Regions from separate parts of the Bacillus luti genome, predicted to be linked through region 1. Evidence: riboswitches for the same ligand, from Rfam matches in the RefSeq annotation. Region 1 holds a riboswitch; each other region holds the start of a gene.
The links. A riboswitch is a leader RNA that binds a small molecule or an ion and turns the genes downstream of it on or off. The one in region 1 is predicted to bind S-adenosylmethionine.
Positions count from the first base shown of each region.

Region 2: linked by a shared signal. The riboswitch ahead of EUC40_RS11090 (M20 family metallopeptidase) and the one ahead of EUC40_RS24135 (methionine ABC transporter ATP-binding protein) in region 1 are both predicted to bind S-adenosylmethionine.
Region 3: linked by a shared signal. The riboswitch ahead of EUC40_RS22500 (MetQ/NlpA family ABC transporter substrate-binding protein) and the one ahead of EUC40_RS24135 (methionine ABC transporter ATP-binding protein) in region 1 are both predicted to bind S-adenosylmethionine.
Region 4: linked by a shared signal. The riboswitch ahead of mtnW (2,3-diketo-5-methylthiopentyl-1-phosphate enolase) and the one ahead of EUC40_RS24135 (methionine ABC transporter ATP-binding protein) in region 1 are both predicted to bind S-adenosylmethionine.

Region 1 covers NZ_CP040336.1:4,786,057-4,790,941, forward strand. The annotation lists gene EUC40_RS24120 (HXXEE domain-containing protein) at 1-52, shown strand, start outside; gene EUC40_RS24125 (MetQ/NlpA family ABC transporter substrate-binding protein) at 225-1,067, opposite strand; gene EUC40_RS24130 (methionine ABC transporter permease) at 1,089-1,754, opposite strand; gene EUC40_RS24135 (methionine ABC transporter ATP-binding protein) at 1,744-2,763, opposite strand; SAM riboswitch class I at 2,887-2,991, opposite strand; gene EUC40_RS24140 (cysteine hydrolase family protein) at 3,224-3,787, shown strand; gene EUC40_RS27085 (hypothetical protein) at 4,018-4,167, opposite strand; gene pruA (L-glutamate gamma-semialdehyde dehydrogenase) at 4,353-4,885, opposite strand, start outside.
Region 2 covers NZ_CP040336.1:2,162,291-2,167,175, forward strand. The annotation lists gene EUC40_RS11080 (VOC family protein) at 1-22, opposite strand, end outside; gene EUC40_RS11085 (AAA domain-containing protein) at 134-2,443, shown strand; SAM riboswitch class I at 2,519-2,620, shown strand; gene EUC40_RS11090 (M20 family metallopeptidase) at 2,709-3,914, shown strand; gene EUC40_RS11095 (Lrp/AsnC family transcriptional regulator) at 4,074-4,514, opposite strand; gene EUC40_RS11100 (SDR family oxidoreductase) at 4,683-4,885, shown strand, end outside.
Region 3 covers NZ_CP040336.1:4,425,648-4,430,532, forward strand. The annotation lists gene EUC40_RS22490 (methionine ABC transporter ATP-binding protein) at 1-78, opposite strand, end outside; gene EUC40_RS22495 (acyl-CoA dehydrogenase family protein) at 84-1,244, opposite strand; gene EUC40_RS22500 (MetQ/NlpA family ABC transporter substrate-binding protein) at 1,259-2,077, opposite strand; SAM riboswitch class I at 2,136-2,222, opposite strand; gene brnQ1 (branched-chain amino acid transport system II carrier protein BrnQ1) at 2,502-3,803, opposite strand; gene EUC40_RS22510 (peptide MFS transporter) at 4,056-4,885, shown strand, end outside.
Region 4 covers NZ_CP040336.1:1,309,307-1,314,191, reverse strand. The annotation lists gene EUC40_RS06890 (carbon-nitrogen family hydrolase) at 49-912, opposite strand; gene EUC40_RS06885 (pyridoxal phosphate-dependent aminotransferase) at 927-2,117, shown strand; SAM riboswitch class I at 2,170-2,275, shown strand; gene mtnW (2,3-diketo-5-methylthiopentyl-1-phosphate enolase) at 2,340-3,584, shown strand; gene EUC40_RS06875 (2-hydroxy-3-keto-5-methylthiopentenyl-1-phosphate phosphatase) at 3,581-4,240, shown strand; gene EUC40_RS06870 (methylthioribulose 1-phosphate dehydratase) at 4,237-4,875, shown strand; gene EUC40_RS06865 (1,2-dihydroxy-3-keto-5-methylthiopentene dioxygenase) at 4,853-4,885, shown strand, end outside.

The DNA of each region.
Region 1 (4,885 bases):
TCCTGTTATAATTTGGATTACCTTACTATTCGCTAGCTACTTTCATTCATAAAAAAAGACCAGGAAAACTCCTGGTCTATCACTCTACTTAACAAACATTGGATTCTACGTTATACAAAATTGGAAGGTACAGAATTAGGGTTTGTTTTGTTTGTTAAGTAGATTATATGTTGAACGAACTAACAGCGGAGGGGTTCCTTCTGCCAGTCCGTTAAACTCAATCATTATTTTACGATTTTTTCAAGCTCATCGAGTGAAAGATCTACTGAAATAGAACCATCATTTGTTTCTTTCTTAATTGCATCTGTTACTTCTTTTGAATGATATAGTTCAATTACTTTTTTCAGTGTTGGATCATCTTTATCTTTCGTACGAGCTGCGAAAATATTAATATATGGCTTCGCATTTTCATTCTTTGGGTCTTCTAAGAAAATTGGATCCTTCGCTGGATCTAATCCAGCTTGACCAGCAACACCGTTATTAATAACTGAAGCTGCTACATCTTTTAATACACGAGGTGTTTGCTGTGCGATAACCGGTGTAATTTTTAATTTCTTCGGATTTTCAGCGATACCACTTGGATCTCCAAATAGACCAAAGTCTTTTTTAAGCTTTAATAACCCAGCTGCATCAAGAAGTTTTAATGCACGTGCTTGGTTCGTTGGATCATTTGGAATCGCAATTTCTGAACCATCTGGAATTTCATTTGCTTTCTTATGTTTTTCAGAGTATAAACCCATTGGTGCAATTTGCGTTGTACCAACAGCTGTAATATCTAACTTATGCTCCTTCTTAAATTGTTCTAAGAACGCAATATGCTGGAATGAGTTTAGTTCAATATCTCCATCAGCTAACGCTTTGTTTGGCGTCGTGTAATCAGAGAACTCAATCAGTTTAACTTTAATCCCTTCTTTTTCAGCTTTTCCCTTTACAATTTCCCAAGCGTTTCCATCCGTTCCAGTTACACCAATGCGAACTGTTTTCTCTTTTGCTCCTGCATCCGAGCAGCCGCTTAACGCTGAAATCCCTACAATCGCTGATAATGCAAATGCTAAAATTTTCTTCATTTTCTTTTCCCCTCTTCCTTTTTATGATCTGCGTAAAAAGACTTTCGCAAAGTAGTTTCCTAAATTTTGAGCTATCTGTACGAGAATAATAAGTAGAACAACCGTTACGAACATAACTGATGTATCAAAGCGTTGATAACCGTATGTCATTGCTAAGTCGCCAAGGCCACCACCGCCGACAAGCCCAGCAACTGCTGAAAATTCAATTAGACCAACTGTCATAAACGTGACACCTAAGATTAATGGTGCTAACGCTTCTGGCACGAGAATTTCAAAAACAATTCTAAGTGGTGAAGCACCCATCGCTTGCGCTGCTTCAATTACCCCTTTCGGAACAGAAACAAGGTTTGTTTCAACCATTCTAGCAATACCAATTGATGCAACTAACGTCATTGGAAAGATCGCTGCTGCTGTTCCAATTGTCGTTCCGATAACACTTCTTGTTAGCGGACTTAAAGCTACTAAAAAGATAATAAATGGAACTGGACGAATTGTATTAATAATGACATTAAGAATTGAAAAGACCCATTTATTCTCTAAAAAGTTTCCTTTACGCGTTACATATAAAAGTAAACCTAGAGGTATACCGAGAATTGTAGCGAATATAAGGGTTACAATTACCATTAAGAGGGTATCCCCCGTCGCATCTAATATACGAGGCCAAAATATACTCCAATCAACTCGCATGAGCTTCTACCTCCTTAAGCTGCACTTGCAGTCTTAGATGTTGTAATGCTTTTTGGATTTCCTTCTGCTCACCTTGCAGCTCTACAAGAAGATTTCCAAATAGCACATTTTGAAGTTCAATAATATTTCCGTACAGTACATTTACATCAACGTTATAGTTTTTTGCGATATAAGATAGTACAGGCTGTCCTGTCTCCTCACCAGTAAAAGTTAAGCGGTAAATCTGTCCACCATTTTGAATTTTCGCTAGAACACTTTCTGGTAAATGATCATTAATAACAGAACGTACAAAGTTTTGAGTCGTTTTTGTTTTTGGTTGTGTGAACACGTCAAACAGTTTTCCTTCTTCAATTACTTTTCCTTTTTCCATCACAGCTACACGGTGACAAATTTCTTTCACAACGTGCATTTCATGTGTAATAAGAAGAATTGTTAAATTGTACTCTCTATTTACCTTCTTTAATAAGTTCAAAATCTCTGTCGTTGTTTCTGGGTCTAAAGCTGATGTTGCCTCATCACATATAAGGATATCTGGTGATGTCGCCAGCGCTCTTGCAATCCCAACACGTTGCTTTTGTCCACCCGATAATTGCTCTGGATAATAGTTTGCTTTATCTTCTAATCCTACAAACTTCAACAGTTCATTTACTCTTTCTTTTATTTCATTCTTTGGTACTTTCGCTAACTTTAATGGGTAAGCAATGTTCCCAAACACTGTTCTTGAATTAAATAAATTAAAACTTTGAAAAATCATTCCGATTCTCTGTCTTAGCTTCCGTAAATCTTTCGTCGATAATGATGTAATATCTTTATCATCTATCGAAATCGTTCCTGCCGTCGGTCTCTCTAACATATTTACTAAGCGTAACAATGTACTCTTTCCAGCGCCACTAAAACCGATAATGCCAAAAATTTCACCTTTCTCAACGGATAACGTTACATCCTCCACCGCATGAACAGATTGCCCACCTGATTCATACACTTTACTTACGTTGTTAAAAGAAATCATTTTCTTCCCTCCTATATGCTGTAAAAACTTGAAGTAGAGCTTTCGAGGTAAAATAAAAAGTGCTCTCCTTCTTATCAACCATAAAGATAAGAAGGAGAGCACTTATATGTACTCGGTCACATCTTCTCATCTTCCAAGCCTATAAAGGCTTGCTGGAGTTAGCACGGTATTTAAAAACCCGTTGCTGAGGTATCGTAGGGCCAGTCCCTCCACCTCTCTGGATAAGAATGTATCGATTTAATTGTCGTTTAATTAATTCTCATTATAGAACTCAGAATAATGGGAGTCAACATATTTTTTAGAAAAATATTAATTATTTCTTTATTAAAATTTTTAGATTATAAAATATCAATTTTAAAAGTTATGTAAAATTCCCTCTTCGCATATTTTTAAAAAGGATAATCTTCTCTACGAATTGAATAACATTATTTGAATATGAAACTTGGAGGAAGATAAATATATGAAAACAGCTCTTTTACTCGTTGATATTCAAAATGATTATTTTCCACATGGAAAGATGGAATTGCGTAATCCAGTAGAAGCAAGTGAATATGCTAGTCAACTGCTCCAGTACTTTAGAAAGGACAACAAACCTATTTTTCATATCCAACATGTAGCTATAAAAGATGACGCTACTTTTTTTCTACCAAATACAGAAGGTGTACATATTCACGAAAATGTTCGTCCGCTTAGAGAAGAAACGGTTATACTCAAGCACTATCCAAATAGCTTTCGAGAAACGAATCTTCTAGAGCAATTACAACGTTTAGACATTAAACACGTCGTCATATGTGGGATGATGACCCATATGTGTATTGATGCTACCGTAAGGGCTGCCTTTGATTTCGGCTTGCAATGTACTGTTATACATGATGCTTGTGCTACAAAAGATCTTTCTTTTAAAAACGCTACTATACCAGCCGTTTATATTCATAATACAATTTTAGCTAGTTTAAATGGCGTATATGCAAATGTAATGAGTACAGAGGAGTTTTTAGCTACAAAAAAACACTCTCTTCAGTGAGCAAAACCGAAAAGAGTGTTTCTTGTCAAACCATAGATTTTCTTTCAAATTGTATTATACAGGAAATCCTTAAAATGAATACTAAAAAATGTGACTAATGAGTCAACTTTTCTCGTTGTTTTGTTTCTATTTACATGTTTATCCCGCTATTAATAGGGTTTAGCTAGTTCCACTTAACAAACGGTAATATGTGGTAATTGATTCTGATTCAAATTGACTAGTCTTTCCTATTACTTATCTGTTTGTTCTTGTTTCTTTTTCAAATACTCCGCACGCAATTTTTCAATTTGCTGCTTTTTATCAAATTTGACAGGCGTCTGTTTTTCATGAAACTTTGCAACAGCTACCTGGCCTTTGTAATCTAATTGATATTTTCCCACTTTGTTCACCTACTTTTCTTCTCTTTAAAGAGAATCTATTCAACAAATATAATATACCTTATTTTACTGAAATAAACCTTATTACTTAATTAGTTTTTCTACTGATATCTATCTTAATCCACATATAAAAAGTTTTTCAAAAAAAAGAGATCTTCGCAGACTGCGAAGATCTCTTCTACTATTTCTTATAAAGTTTCAGAAGTAGTTTTTGCTTGCATGTGAAGTGCTAAGTAGTCAGGGCCACCAGCTTTAGAGTCTGTACCAGACATATTAAAGCCACCGAATGGTTGGTAACCTACGATTGCACCAGTACATCCACGGTTGAAGTATAAGTTACCTACGTGGAAGTCTTCACGTGCTTTTTCAATATGGTCACGGTTGTTAGTAACAACAGCACCTGTTAAACCGTATTCTGTATTGTTTGCAATTGCAAGTGCATGATCAAAGTCTTTTGCTTTACAGAATGCTACTACTGGTCCGAAGATTTCTTCTTTCATTAAGCGAGCATCTTCTGCAACGTCAGCAACGATTGTTGGTTGGATGAACCAGCCTTTAGAATCGTCTCCTTCGCCACCTGTTAAGATTCTACCTTCTTCTTTACCAATTGCAACATAGCTCATTACTTTATCAAATGCAGCTTGGTCATTAACAGGACCCATGTTTGTACCTAATACAGCTGGGTTATCAACTGTTAATTCTTTTGTTAATTCAACTGCAC
Region 2 (4,885 bases), 2.6 Mb from region 1:
GTTCAATTCTTCTAACTGGCATGTGCGAACCTTCTTTCTGAAAATTATATATAAAATAATATTGAAAATTAAGAAAATAAGCAAGATATAATTGTTACAATTTTTAGGGTGTTATATGGTATAGTGAGAAAGTATGTTTGGGGAGAAGGAAGGAGATTATACGATGAATACACCTACTCAAACTCCTTCATTATCGGAAACGATGAAAGAGTGGCATTATGCATTAGCGTATGAAATTAAACATTGGAAAACGATTGGCGGTAGTAAAATTTCTATCATGAACGGTCGTTTTTTATATACAGATTATGAGAATACAGTATACGTATTTCAGCTTATTTCGGAAGTAAGCTTACCTGAAGGTTCACCAATTCGAATTGAGTTCGATGGTGAGGAAGCGACAGGGGAAGTATTATCTGTACATGGATTAGAAATAGAACTGAAATTAAATGATTATATACAAGGTGAAATACGAGAAGCGGTTTTATATAGTGAACCGTGGCAATTGCTAGAACAGCTGCAAGAGCGATTAAAAGAAGCGCGTCAAGATAAGCTAAAACGTAATCGTATAAAACGTCTTGTAGACGGAACGAGCAGTCCGAAGCATCTTGAAAAAATGAAAAATCCGAAAAATGAATTGGCGTATCGTTCGTTTTACAATCCGACAACGTACGTATGGGGACCACCTGGAACAGGGAAGTCGTACAATTTATCGCGTATTATTTCGGCTCATTATCAAAAAGGAAAATCGGTACTTGTGTTAGCTCATAGTAACGCGGCTGTTGATGTATTAATGAGCGAAGTAACGAAGCAAATTGAAAAGAAAAAGAAATGGACGCCTGGTGAAATTGTTCGTTACGGTTATAGTCAACATGAACATATACGAAATCATGAAACGTTACTTGCGTCGAAGTTAGTAGAAACGACGAACGGGTCTTGGGGTGAGGAGAGACTCTATTTAGAAGAGACACGCCAAGAGCTTCGTGAAAAGATTTTATCATATAAAGCGACATCTGCTGATAAGAAGCGTATACAAGAGATTGAAAGTGATCTTCGAAAGCAAAAAGCAAAAATTAAAGAAGTAGAAAAAGAATACATTGAAAATGCGAAAGTAATCGGCGCGACTTTATCGAAATGTGCCATTGATTCACTTATTTATGAACGTACATTTGATTTAGTTGTCGTAGATGAAGTGAGTATGGCGTTCGTTCCGCAAATCGCATTAGCTGCTTCACTTGGAAAACGTATCGTCGTTTGTGGCGACTTCTTACAGTTACCTCCAATTGCGATGGCAAACCATGAACTCGTTCGCAAATGGCTTGGCGAAGATATGTTTTACCATGCCGGGATTGTTGAGTCTGTTAATAAATCAGAAGCACATCCGAACCTTTTTATGTTGCAGGAACAAAGACGTATGCATGCGGATATATCGAAGTTTACGAATTCATTTATTTATAAAAATAGAGTATACGATCATCCGTCCGTTTCAGAACGTAAAGAACTTGCGCAATTGCAGCCGTTCGCAAATGAGGCGAGTGTTTTATTTGATACGAGTTTAATGGGAGCATTTTCATTAAAAGACGCTGCTTCTGGTTCTCGTTTTAATATTATGTCTGGTTTAGTAGCGATGCAAATGATGTTAATCGGACTGTTAGACGGTGTTCAATCGATCGGTGTCGTTACACCTTACAGAGCACAGTCTCGTTTTTTATCAACGTGTATTAGAGAAATGTTGCAGAAAACGAAGTATCGACACATACCAGTTTTAGCAGCGACCGTTCATAAGTTTCAAGGTTCTGAAAGAGATATGATGATCTTTGATACGGTGGATAGTTATCCGCAAGAACGACCTGGCGTGTTATTCTTTGACCATAAAAACCATCGCCTCGTCAATGTAGCGGTAACGAGAGCGAGAGGAAAGTTCATTCAATTATCAGATTGCCATTATATGCGTAAAAACTTATCGAGAAAACAAGCGTTATCACAATTAACAGCTCATATAGAACGTCACGGAGATGTGTATGATCGCACGACATCAAGACAATTGTGGGAGCGAAAAATTTCGAAACGATTACGCTGGTATATGGAAATGAATCTTGAAGAGCCGAAAGGGGTATTAAAAGATATTTTAGCCGCAAAACGAAAAATTATCATTTCACTTCCAAGTACAAAACAAGTGGATAAACGAGTATGGCAAGCGTTAATGCGTACAAATGCGCAAATAACAGTGTATAGTGATGGACCAGTTCCGTTGAAGAATGTAAAGTTACAAAGGCAAAATAAAGCATTCCCGTTTATCGTAATTGATGATGAAATCTTCTGGGCAGGCGCACCACTCACATCTCAAATGATATTTGAAGGTAGTACGGAGTTTCCATACGTATGTGCAAGACTGCAAGCACCAGAAACAATTGGTGTACTAAAAGGATTTTTAGATATTCGGTAAATTCGGATAGGAATTCCTTGACTTTTAATCGGAATGAACTTAGAATGAAAATAATTTAATATAATTTTATGAAAATTCTTATCACGAGAGGTGGAGGGACTGGCCCTATGATACCTCGGCAGCGGATTCTTTATGAATACTGTGCCAATTCCAGCAAGGTAACTTGAAAGATAAGAAAGAAGCTCATTTTGACTGTATATGCAGAAGCCTCTTTCTATCTTTTAGAAAGAGGCTTTTTTACGTGAAAATAAAAGGAGGAAGAACAATGGGAGCGACTGGAGTAACGTCACAAAGAAAAACAATTGAAGAGAGTATAGAAAGAAATAAGGAAAAGTACATAGAAACAAGTCATAATATTCATGCGAATCCGGAGATTGGTAATCAAGAGTTTTATGCATCAAGAACGTTAAGTTTACTGCTAGGGAGTGCAGGGTTCCAATTGCAGCACAATATAGCTGGACATGAAACAGGATTTATCGCGCGGAAAAGTTCAGGAAAACAAGGGCCAGTTATCGCGTTTTTAGCTGAGTATGACGCTTTACCAGGACTCGGTCATGCGTGTGGTCACAATTTAATTGGGACAATTAGCGTTGCGGCAGCAATCGCATTATCAGAAACGCTTGAAGAAATCGGCGGAGAAGTTGTCGTGTTTGGGACACCAGCAGAGGAAGGTGGGCCAAATGGTAGTGCGAAATCAAGTTATGTAAAAGCAGGTTTATTTAAAAACATTGATGCGGCACTTATGATTCATCCGAGTGGAAAAACAGCGACAACGAGTCCATCATTAGCGGTCGATCCACTTGATTTTCATTTTTACGGAAAAACAGCTCATGCCGCAGCTTCACCTGAAGAAGGGATTAACGCATTAGATGCGGTTATCCAGCTGTACAACAGTATTAACGCACTTCGCCAACAACTTCCGTCAGATGTAAGAATTCATGGTGTTATTACAGAGGGCGGAAAAGCACCTAACATTATTCCTGACTACGCCGCAGCTAGGTTCTTCATTCGTGCAGCAACGCGAAAAAGATGTGCAGAAGTAACAGAGAAAGTAAGAAATATCGCTGAGGGAGCAGCATTAGCAACAGGTACAAAAGTAAAAATCCATCAATTCCAAAATGAAATCGATGAACTACTCGTAACAAAAACATATAACGACGTCGTAGCAGAAGAATTAGAATTACAAGGTGAAGACGTAAATCGTAAAGAAAGAGTGGGCATTGGTTCAACAGACGCAGGAAACGTAAGCCAAGTCGTACCGACCATTCACCCGTACATTAAAATCGGCCCAGATGACTTAATTGCGCATACGAATGAATTTAGAGAAGCAGCACGTTCAGAACTAGGCGATAAAGCATTAATTACATCGGCAAAAGCATTAGCGAATACCGCTTATCGATTAATTACAGAAGAAGGGTTGTTAGAGAAGGTGAAGGAGGAGTTTAGAGAGGCGCAGAGGAATCAGGGGTAAGGGTAACTTATTCAACGGGGAATCTAATTAATAAGCAGAAATGTAAAAAAGAACATTGGAAAATCAATGTTCTTTTTTGTTTACTAATTATTGATTTTGCTGCTTTTCCTCAAAAAGGAGAAACTTTTACTGTTAGCGAGAATAATACGTATCCCTTTATCAGAACGACAATTTCTCCTCAAACTCACTCTTTAAAACAATTAAAGGAGACGATAATCCGAATTGCATTAAAGAGTCTAAAAATACAGCTAGGGAATCCATCGACTCGCTCATGACCTTCATCATATAATTAAATTCCCCGCTAATTCGATATAAATCTGTTACTTCGGGAGCGGCATTACAATATTGGATAAAATCAGAGCATTGGCTCGTTTTAAACATAATGAATGCTTGAATGTTTTTATTAATTTTGGAAGGCTCAAATTTTGTTCGGTAAGCTGCTATAACTCCTTGATCTTCAAGTTTGTTAATTCGCTCTTTTACAGCAGGTTGCGTCATGGATATAATTCGTCCTATTTCTGAAACAGAAATTCTCGCATTTTCATACAACAAGTTCATTATTTTGTGATCGATTTCATCCAGTTTTACTGTGTTTTGCATTGGGTTATCTCCCTTGATTTATTTTCTAAAGTAAATTGTAATTTATAACTATAATATCATAAGTAAAGGAACTAAATTACCTATAAATCTATATTTAAAATGATTGGTGTTTACATGAAAATATAAGTATAGGTTTTATTAAACGGAAATTTAGGAAGGATGGAAAAAATGAAGAATCTTGATGGGAAAGTAGCGTTAGTAACAGGGGCGAGTCGTGGTATTGGTCGTGCGATTGCGAGGAGATTGGCAAACGACGGTGCATTAGTTGCGATTCACTACGGCCGAAATAAGGCAGCTGCACATGAAACGGTTAGTGAGATTGAATCTAATGGAGGAAAAGCGTTCTTAATTGAAGCTGATCTCAATTCAGT
Region 3 (4,885 bases), 360 kb from region 1:
CAAAGAGACTGATTTCACCCCGTGAAATAAACCTTCTTTCGTTTGAAAGGTCTTATTTACATCACGTAACGTTATCATTTCACTCACTCCTTTTCACTCGATTTAAAAGCATCTTCCGCCAGTAACGAAAGCGTAACATCATCCATAGGAGGATTGTGCAAACCAGCTCGAACATTCAAATAATAGCGGTGTAATGGATTTGTTTCAGATAAGCTTTTAGCCCCTACAATTCGCATTGATTTATCAACAACTGATATCGCTGTATTTGTCGCAATATATTTTGCTGCTGCCAGTTCCGCTTGTAATGATTGTTTATCTTCTACATCATCATATTTTTTTGCGATTTGATATACAAACGTACGAGCTTGCAAGAGTTCTAGCTCTAACTCTCCTACTAACCTTCTAACATTAGGAAGCAAACTAATCGGATGAGTTAAACTATTCGGTTGATATGATTTTGCAAAATCAATTGCATAATTTCTTGCGGCCTGTGCAATTCCTAAATAGCATGCTGGTATATGAAGTAACCATCCAATTCCTTTTGGTTTCGTCTTTGAATCCTTTATATCAGTTAAACACTTATCAGCAATCTCTACATTTTTTAATACAAGATCATGACTAGCGGTTCCACGCATCGCAACGCTATCCCATGTTTCTTCAATAAAAACGCCTTTTTCATGTCTTGGGATTACAAATTCTCCAATTTCTTCGCGCCCTTCTATGCTGGCTGATATGATGAAATAATCAAGTACAGGAGCCATCGTTGTAAAAGTTTTTCTCCCGTTTATTATCCACTTATCACCTTTTTGAACAGCTAACGTTTCTGGTTTTCCACCACGCGTAGGACTCCCTGTATTTCGCTCTGTTGCAGCTCGGTTAAAAAGAGCACCCTTTTTTACTTCTTCACAAAGCCAGGAAAACATGTCAGGTTTCCACGACCGATTTTCAGCAAGTTCCTTAATAATTCCAAGATGCCACCCAATTGATAAAGCTGTCGCACCATCTCCTTCGGCAATCTTTTCTTGAAATAAAACAAAATCATATAAAGAAATAGACTCTCCTCCAACATCTTTTGGGAGCGTTAGTTTTGTATAGCCAATATCCTGTAAATCTTTCATATTTTCAAAAGGAAAAGAACCAAGCTCACTTAGCTGATGCTCTCTTCCTGCAAACTGTGGAATTAACTCCTTTAACTTCTCTAACACAAGCAGTTGTTTTTCTGTTTCTACATACGAGATTGCCATATTGAAGCCTCCTTTTACTTTAAATAATCAGGTAAAATAAAACCGTTAAACTGTTCTTCAGATTCAATCATTTTTTTAAATTCTGGTGAATGATATGCCTCAATTAAATCTTTAACAAATGCTTTCTCTTTGTCCTCATCACGAACGGTAACGATGATTCGGTGTTGTGATGGTGTTTTTTCTAATTCAAGTGCCTCTTTTAATTTATGTCCTGATGAAATAACAAGATTTCCGTTAATAATACCGTAATCTAAATCCTTCATAGCTCGTGGAATTTGCGGCGATTCAAGTGGAACCAGTTTGAAATTTTTCTTTTTATACGTCACGTCTTTTTCAGAAATCGTTAAAATATTTACATTGTCCTTTAACTTCACCCAACCAATTCCTTCTAAAATTCGTAATGCACGCTCTAAGTTAACAGGATCATTTGGTACTCCTATTTTCATACCATCTTCCAAATCATCTAGTGATTTATGTTTTTCAGAATATACACCTTGAGGTGCTGATGGGACTTGTATTACCCCTTTAATTTTCGCATTATTTTCTTTTGCGTATGATTCCATAAAGGCAGTACTTTGAAATATGTTTGCATCAATATCTTTATTTGTTAACGCTGGATTTGTTTCGTTTGGTGAATTAAACTCAACAATTTTAACTTTATACCCCTTTTTCTCTAAGTACGGCTGTACTGCTTTTTTCACTTGATCACTATACGGACCAGGTGTAAATCCTAAACTAATTTCTTTTTGATTCCCCGTTGATGTTTGTGTGCAACCAGTAATAATAAACAAACTACATACAATACTTACAAGTGCTAAAAATAAACGCTTCATCTCTTTTCCCCTCCTAATAAAAAAACAACCTTACATATAAGAAGGTTGTCGTTTTCCCCTCTTATCTACTCGGAATTAGCACCTTGTCATTTTTCAGGTTGCTGAAGTTTCATTGGGCCGTTCCCTCCACTTCTCTCGATAAGATTATATTGAATTGTTCTTTCTATTGTGTCACTATTCCGATAAAAATACAATGTTTTTTTACGTTTTTTTCCACATGATGTAGAGCAACGCATCCCAATAAAATATATTAATCCTACAGGAAAAAGACTTCTGTATCATTCCAACCTAGTAAGTTATTACACGCACATACACTTTTACCAATTGTTTTACTTTAATAGCAGTAACATTAGTCTATTCATTTTCAATACTATTTTTCCCAAAAAAAGAAAGGTGTTTTCCGAAATAGGAAAACACCTTTTACTTATTTCTTCTTATTTAAAACACTACTCACGATAACACCAATACAAGCACCTATAATAGCTGGAACAATCCACCCAACACCTTCTGTATAAAAAGGAATGTATTTCAATACTGACGTCCACTCATTCATCATTACATTTTTATTAAAAATATCAATTGCACTAAATACCGCTACAGCCCCAACGGTTACTGTATATACGTATACATACTTTCCAATATACTGATGGAATAACCCTAAAATAATAAGCGTTAATGCAACTGGATAAATAAATCCAAGGATCGGTACTGATACTTTTAAAATTTGCGTTAATCCTAAATTCGCTAAGAGCATACTAACAAAACTTAGTATAAACGCCCAAATTTTATAAGATACTTTCGGGAATGCACTTGCGAAAAATTGACTACAAGATGTAACGAGTCCGATTGAAACACATAAACATGCGATAGTAAAAATAAGACCTAATAAAACGACTCCGCCTTGTCCAAATAATACCGTCATAACTTGTGATAACACTTTCGCGCCATTATCAAACGTACCTAATGAACCACTAATTGAACCAACATACCCAAGGATGACATAAATAATAGATAATAAAAGACCTGCTCCAATACCAGCAATACTCATATATTTCGCTAAACCTTTATCATCTTCAATACCTTTTGCACGCAGCGCATTGGCAATCACAATACCAAAGATTAAAGCCGCTAGCGCATCCATCGTTAAATATCCGTCTAAAAACCCTTGGAACATAGGAGCTTGTCCATAGTTTCCAGCAGGTTCTTTCACACTACCTACTGATGTAAACATGCTTTTTATAAAGATAAGAGCAATCATACCTAATAATAACGGTGTTAAAACCTTTCCGAACAACCCCATTAATTTAGACGGTGATAAACTTAACCAGTACACAATACTAAAGAAAATAACCGTGTAGCATAATAAAACTACGCTTCCCGCTTCTGGGAAGAACTGACCTGGCCCCATTTCAAAAGCTAAACTTCCTGCACGTGGGATACCAAGACCTGGTCCAATAAATACATACACGATACACGGAAAAATAATGGCAAATGAAGAATGAACCCTACCCGCTAACGTTTGAAAACTTCCCGCTTTCGCAATAGCAATAACTCCCAATATAGGAAGACCTGTTGCTGATATAATAAACCCTACTAATGAAATCCACACATGTTCTCCTGCTTCATAACCAAGAAAAGGCGGGAATATAAGATTCCCTGCTCCAAAGAACATTGAGAATAACATAAGACTAATAAGTAAAATTTCTTTTTTCTGTAACAATTTCATTTCTTTCCCCTTCTTTAATTTCATCTTCCATGAAATCAATTTCACATATAAAAAAGTGCAATAATCCGCTTCCTTACAAAGAAAACATAGTCCATAGTCTATCACAAAAGAAACGCTCCTTCTATAGCTATCCCTCTTTTCCAATTTCTTCTGAAAAATCAACCTTTATTGACTTATAATAGTTAATAAGGTAAAATATTAAATGTACAAAATTATTAACTTTGTTTTTGTTTGTGTCAGGAGGAAAATAACATGGAATCAGCGATACAACTAGAAAGAGAACAACAAAGAAAAAAGAAACATCCTCCAGGTTTATACTTACTCTTCTTTACAGAAATGTGGGAAAGATTTAGTTACTATGGATTACGAGGATTATTAACATTATATTTAACGACAGCTTTAGTAAGCGGTGGTCTTGGGTTTAGTCCCGCATGGGCACTCTCTATTTACGGATTTTATACTGGAGCCTGCTATTTCACACCAATGATTGGTGGATACTTAACAGACCGTTTTCTAGGTAAACGAAAAGCGATCACAATTGGTGGTATAACAATGGCAATCGGTAACCTTACACTATTTGCCTTGCAAAACCAATTAGGCTTATACCTCGGATTAGCGCTTATTATTATTGGTAATGGATTCTTCAAACCGAACATCTCTACACTGGTTGGGGAATTATATGAAGAGAACGATTCAAAACGTGATAGTGCGTTTACCATTTTCTATATGGGTATTAACGTCGGGTCATTTTTAGCTCCACTCGTTTGCGGATTTTTATCAGAAAATTTATTCAAAACAACAGTTGATGGAGTGGTACATTACGGATTCCGTTACGGTTTCTTAGCCGCTTCAATCGGAATGATCATTGGACAAATTTTATTTACAACACTATCAAATCGCTTCCTTGGTGATATTGGTAAAAAACCAACTCGCGATTTGCAAACAGCTGCTGGACAACCATCAGTAGGAGATACACCGTTAACAAAAAAAGAAAAACAACGTACCGCAGTTATCGTCATTTTAACATGCTTTGTTGTCTTCTTCTGGGCTGGCTTTGAACAAGCCGGTAGTTCATTAACATT
Region 4 (4,885 bases), 1.7 Mb from region 1:
ACTTTATGTTGAAGACTATACCAAGAATAAAAATCACTTGTCAATATTTTATTTATATAATTCTGGACGACGATCCGCAAAAACTGGAATCCCTTTACGAACCTCTTGAATTTTCTCGAATGTAAGCTCTCCAAACAAAATGGATTCCTCTTGATTTGCCTCTACCACAACTTCACCCCAAGGATCCACAATTAAAGAATGACCTGCAAATTCATTATTCGGATCTTTTCCTGCCCGATTACACGCAACAACATAACATTGGTTTTCAACTGCTCTTGCTTGCAGCAGCAAGCGCCAATGTGCTAAACGTACTAATGGCCATTCTGCTACAACAAATAAAACTTCTGCCCCTCGAACAGTATGAACGCGCATCCACTCTGGAAAACGAATATCATAACAAATTGTGCCGGCGCATTCTACATCATCTAGCTTAAATTCGCCTGTACTATTTCCAGCGACTAAATATTTATGTTCATCCATCAGCTGAAATAAATGCACTTTACTATATTCATTGACTAGATCTCCTTCTTTGTTTACAACATACATTGTATTTGTAACACCTTGTTCTGTTTGCTTCGCTATGGAACCACCAACAATATGTACCCCATATTGTTTCGACCATTTTTTCAACGTTTCTTTCGTTTCTACTCCGTCCTTATCTGCAATTTCAGAAAGTCTCGTTAAATCATATCCTGTCGTCCATAGTTCTGGTAAGACGATAACATCTGGTCTTTCCTTCATCGCTTCACTTATTTTATTTTTAGCGTTTTCAATATTTTTTTCTACATCTCCAAAGACAATATCCATTTGAATACATGCGACTTTCATTTTGTCAGCCCCATTCTCATTTTTTTCTTTACAAAATACTGGAAAGATTATATCATTTGTCACTAGAATTGTAACAACTTTCAAAAGAGGTGGAAAGTATGAAATTATTTCAACCTTCTGAGATAGTAACATCATTGCCTACACAATTTTTCGCTTCACTTGTTGCAAAAGTTAACAAGGTCGTTGCAGCTGGTCACGATGTTATTAATCTAGGTCAAGGTAATCCAGATCAACCAACCCCGCAGCATATCGTAAAAGCTTTACAAGATGCTGCAGAAAAGACCATTCATCATAAATATCCGCCATTTCGCGGACACGAGAGCTTAAAAGAAGCCGTGGCAACATTCTATCAACGTGAATATGATGTAGTAGTAAATCCAAAAACTGAAGTTGCTATTTTGTTTGGTGGAAAGGCTGGATTAGTAGAATTACCAATGTGTTTTACAAACCCTGGTGATACTATTCTCGTTCCAGATCCAGGCTATCCAGATTATTTATCAGGAGTTGCTTTAGCAAAAGCACAATTTAAAACAATGCCGCTTATTGCAGAAAATAAATTTTTACCAGATTACACGAAAATTGATGATACTATCGCTGAGCGTGCAAAGTTAATGTTTTTAAACTATCCAAACAATCCTACTGGTGCTACTGCATCAAAAGATTTTTTTGATGAAACCATTCATTTTGCTAATAAACATAATATATTAGTTGTTCATGATTTTGCTTACGGCGCTATTGGGTTTGATGATCAAAAGCCGGTTAGTTTCTTACAAGCAGACGGTGCCAAAGATACAGGAATTGAAATTTATACTTTATCAAAAACTTTCAATATGGCTGGATGGCGTATTGCTTTTGCAGTAGGGAATGAAAGTGTTATCGAAACAATTAACTTATTACAAGATCATATGTATGTTAGTATTTTTGGTGCAGTTCAAGATGCTGCTCGTGAAGCACTATTAAGTTCACAGTCTTGTGTAGTAGATCTTGTAAATAGTTACGAATCCCGGAGAAACGCTCTTATTTCAGCTTGTCACTCAATTGGTTGGAATGTAGATATTCCAACCGGATCATTCTTTGCATGGCTTCCTGTACCAGAAGGTTACACATCTGAGCAATTTTCTGATATTTTACTAGAAAAAGCACACGTCGCAGTTGCTCCTGGTATTGGGTTTGGCGAGCACGGCGAAGGGTATGTCCGCGTTGGTCTCTTGCATACAGAAGATAGATTACGAGAAGCCATTAATCGAATTGATAAATTAAATTTTTTCAAAAAGCCATTGACAACATAAAAAATATCTGACAAAATTCAGTTATCTTAAAAATTTAAACATTTCTAAATACTTCTTATCAAGAGCAGGTGGAGGGACGAGCCCGACGAAACCCGGCAACCGATCTACAATCGTAGACACGGTGCTAATTCTCGCAGCATTATGCTGACAGATAAGGAGCTGGTTGTAAAAAAACCTCTCCTTAGCTGAGAGGTTTTTTTATTTAACTAGGAGGTTATAACAATGAGCGGAATAATAGCGACGTATTTAATCCATGATGGTTCACATAACTTAGAAAAAAAAGCTGAGCAAATTGCACTCGGTTTAACAATTGGCTCTTGGACTCATTTGCCACACTTATTACAAGAACAATTAAAGCAGCATAAAGGCAATGTCATTCATGTTGAGGAATTAGATGAACAAGAACATATCAATTCGTATCTAGGTAAAAAAGTAAAACGCGGGGTTATTAAAATCGAATACCCGTTATTAAATTTCAGTCCAGACTTACCAGCGATTTTAACAACTACATTCGGAAAACTATCACTTGATGGTGAAGTGAAATTGATTGATTTAACTTTTTCAGATGAGTTAAAAAAGCATTTTCCTGGTCCTAAGTTCGGTATAGATGGTATTCGAAACCTTTTACAAGTGTATGACCGTCCTCTTTTAATGAGTATTTTTAAAGGCATGATTGGGCGAAATATTGGATATTTAAAAACTCAATTACGTGATCAAGCAAGTGGTGGTGTGGATATCGTAAAAGATGATGAAATTTTATTTGAGAATGCATTAACACCACTAACGAAGCGAATTGTATCTGGAAAAGAAGTTTTACAATCCGTATATGAAACATACGGCCATAAAACGCTATATGCCGTAAATTTAACAGGACGAACTTTTGACTTAAAAGAAAATGCGAAACGCGCAGTGCAAGCTGGGGCTGATATTCTATTATTTAACGCATTCGCTTATGGACTAGATGTACTGCAATCACTTGCAGAAGATGATGAAATTTCAGTTCCTATTATGGCACACCCTGCTGTAAGTGGTGCTTATTCAGCCTCACAGTTATATGGAATCTCATCTCCATTATTACTTGGAAAGCTGCTTCGTTATGCTGGGGCTGATTTTTCATTATTCCCATCTCCATATGGAAGTGTTGCGCTAGAAAAAGAAGAAGCTCTTGCCATCTCAAAACATTTAACTGAAGATGATGCATTTTTCAAGAAGAGTTTTTCTGTTCCGTCTGCTGGCATTCATCCTGGTTTCGTTCCCTTTATTCTACGGGATTTTGGTAAAGATGTTGTTATTAATGCTGGCGGCGGGATACACGGACATCCAAATGGAGCGCAAGGCGGCGGGATAGCATTCCGTACTGCAATTGAAGCTACTTTGCAAGGAAAACCACTCCATGAAGTAGACGACATAAATTTGCATAGCGCACTACAAATATGGGGAAATCCCTCACATGAGGTGAAATTATGAGTATTCAAGTGTTTTGTGATTTCGATGGTACGATTACAAATAACGATAATATCATGTCCATTATGGAAAAATTCGCACCACCAGAAGCAGAAGAAGTAAAGAATAGAATTTTATCACAAGAGCTTACTATTCAAGAAGGTGTTTCTCAATTATTTCAATTGCTACCTACTAATTTGCAGAATGAAATAATTCAGTTTTTAATAGAAACTGCCGAAATTCGTACTGGATTTCATGAATTTATACAATTTGTAAATGAAAATAATATTTCTTTTTACGTTATATCAGGTGGGATGGATTTTTTCGTCTATCCACTCTTACAAGGGATCATTCCAAAAGAGCAAATTTACTGTAATGAAACAGACTTTTCAGCAGAATTTATTACAGTTAATTGGCCTCATCCTTGTGATGAGCATTGTCAAAACCATTGCGGGTTATGTAAATCGTCACTAATCCGTAAATTAAGTGATACAAATGATTTTCACATTGTAATTGGAGATTCTATTACTGATTTACAAGCAGCGAAACAAGCTGATAAAGTGTTTGCTCGCGACTTCCTTATTACAAAGTGTGAAGAAAATCATATTGCTTATACACCCTTTGGAACATTTCACGATGTTCTAGCTGAATTAAAACATTTGTTGGAGGTGAAATTATGAAACAACTTTTTCGTCAATGGTATGACTTAAGCGAGATTAAAAAAGAGTTAACAACACGAAATTGGTTTCCAGCAACAAGTGGGAATATTTCTATAAAAGTTAGTCATGAGCCACTTACTTTTCTTATTACCGCAAGCGGTAAAGACAAAACAAAAACTACTCCAGATGATTTTCTGTTAGTAGATCATCTAGGGGTTCCCGTATTAGATACCGAATTACGCCCTTCAGCAGAAACAATATTGCATACACATATTTATAACAATACGAATGCCGGGTGCGTACTTCATGTTCATACAACTGATAACAATGTCATCACAAATTTATATAGTGATGCAGTCACACTTCAAAATCAAGAAATTATTAAAGCCCTTGATATTTGGGAAGAAGGTGCAACAATTCACATTCCTATTATCGAAAACCATGCCCATATCCCAACGCTCGGAGAAAATTTCCGAAAGCATATACAAGGAGATTCGGGAGCAGTATTAATCCGTAATCATGGTATTACCGTATGGGGTCGAGATAGCTTTGATGCAAAGAAAAGATTAGAAGCTTATGAGTTTTTATTCCAATTTCATATAAAACTATTATCAATTCAAGGAGGCGTTTCTAATGGCGCAAATTCGTATTCATGAAGTAAATACT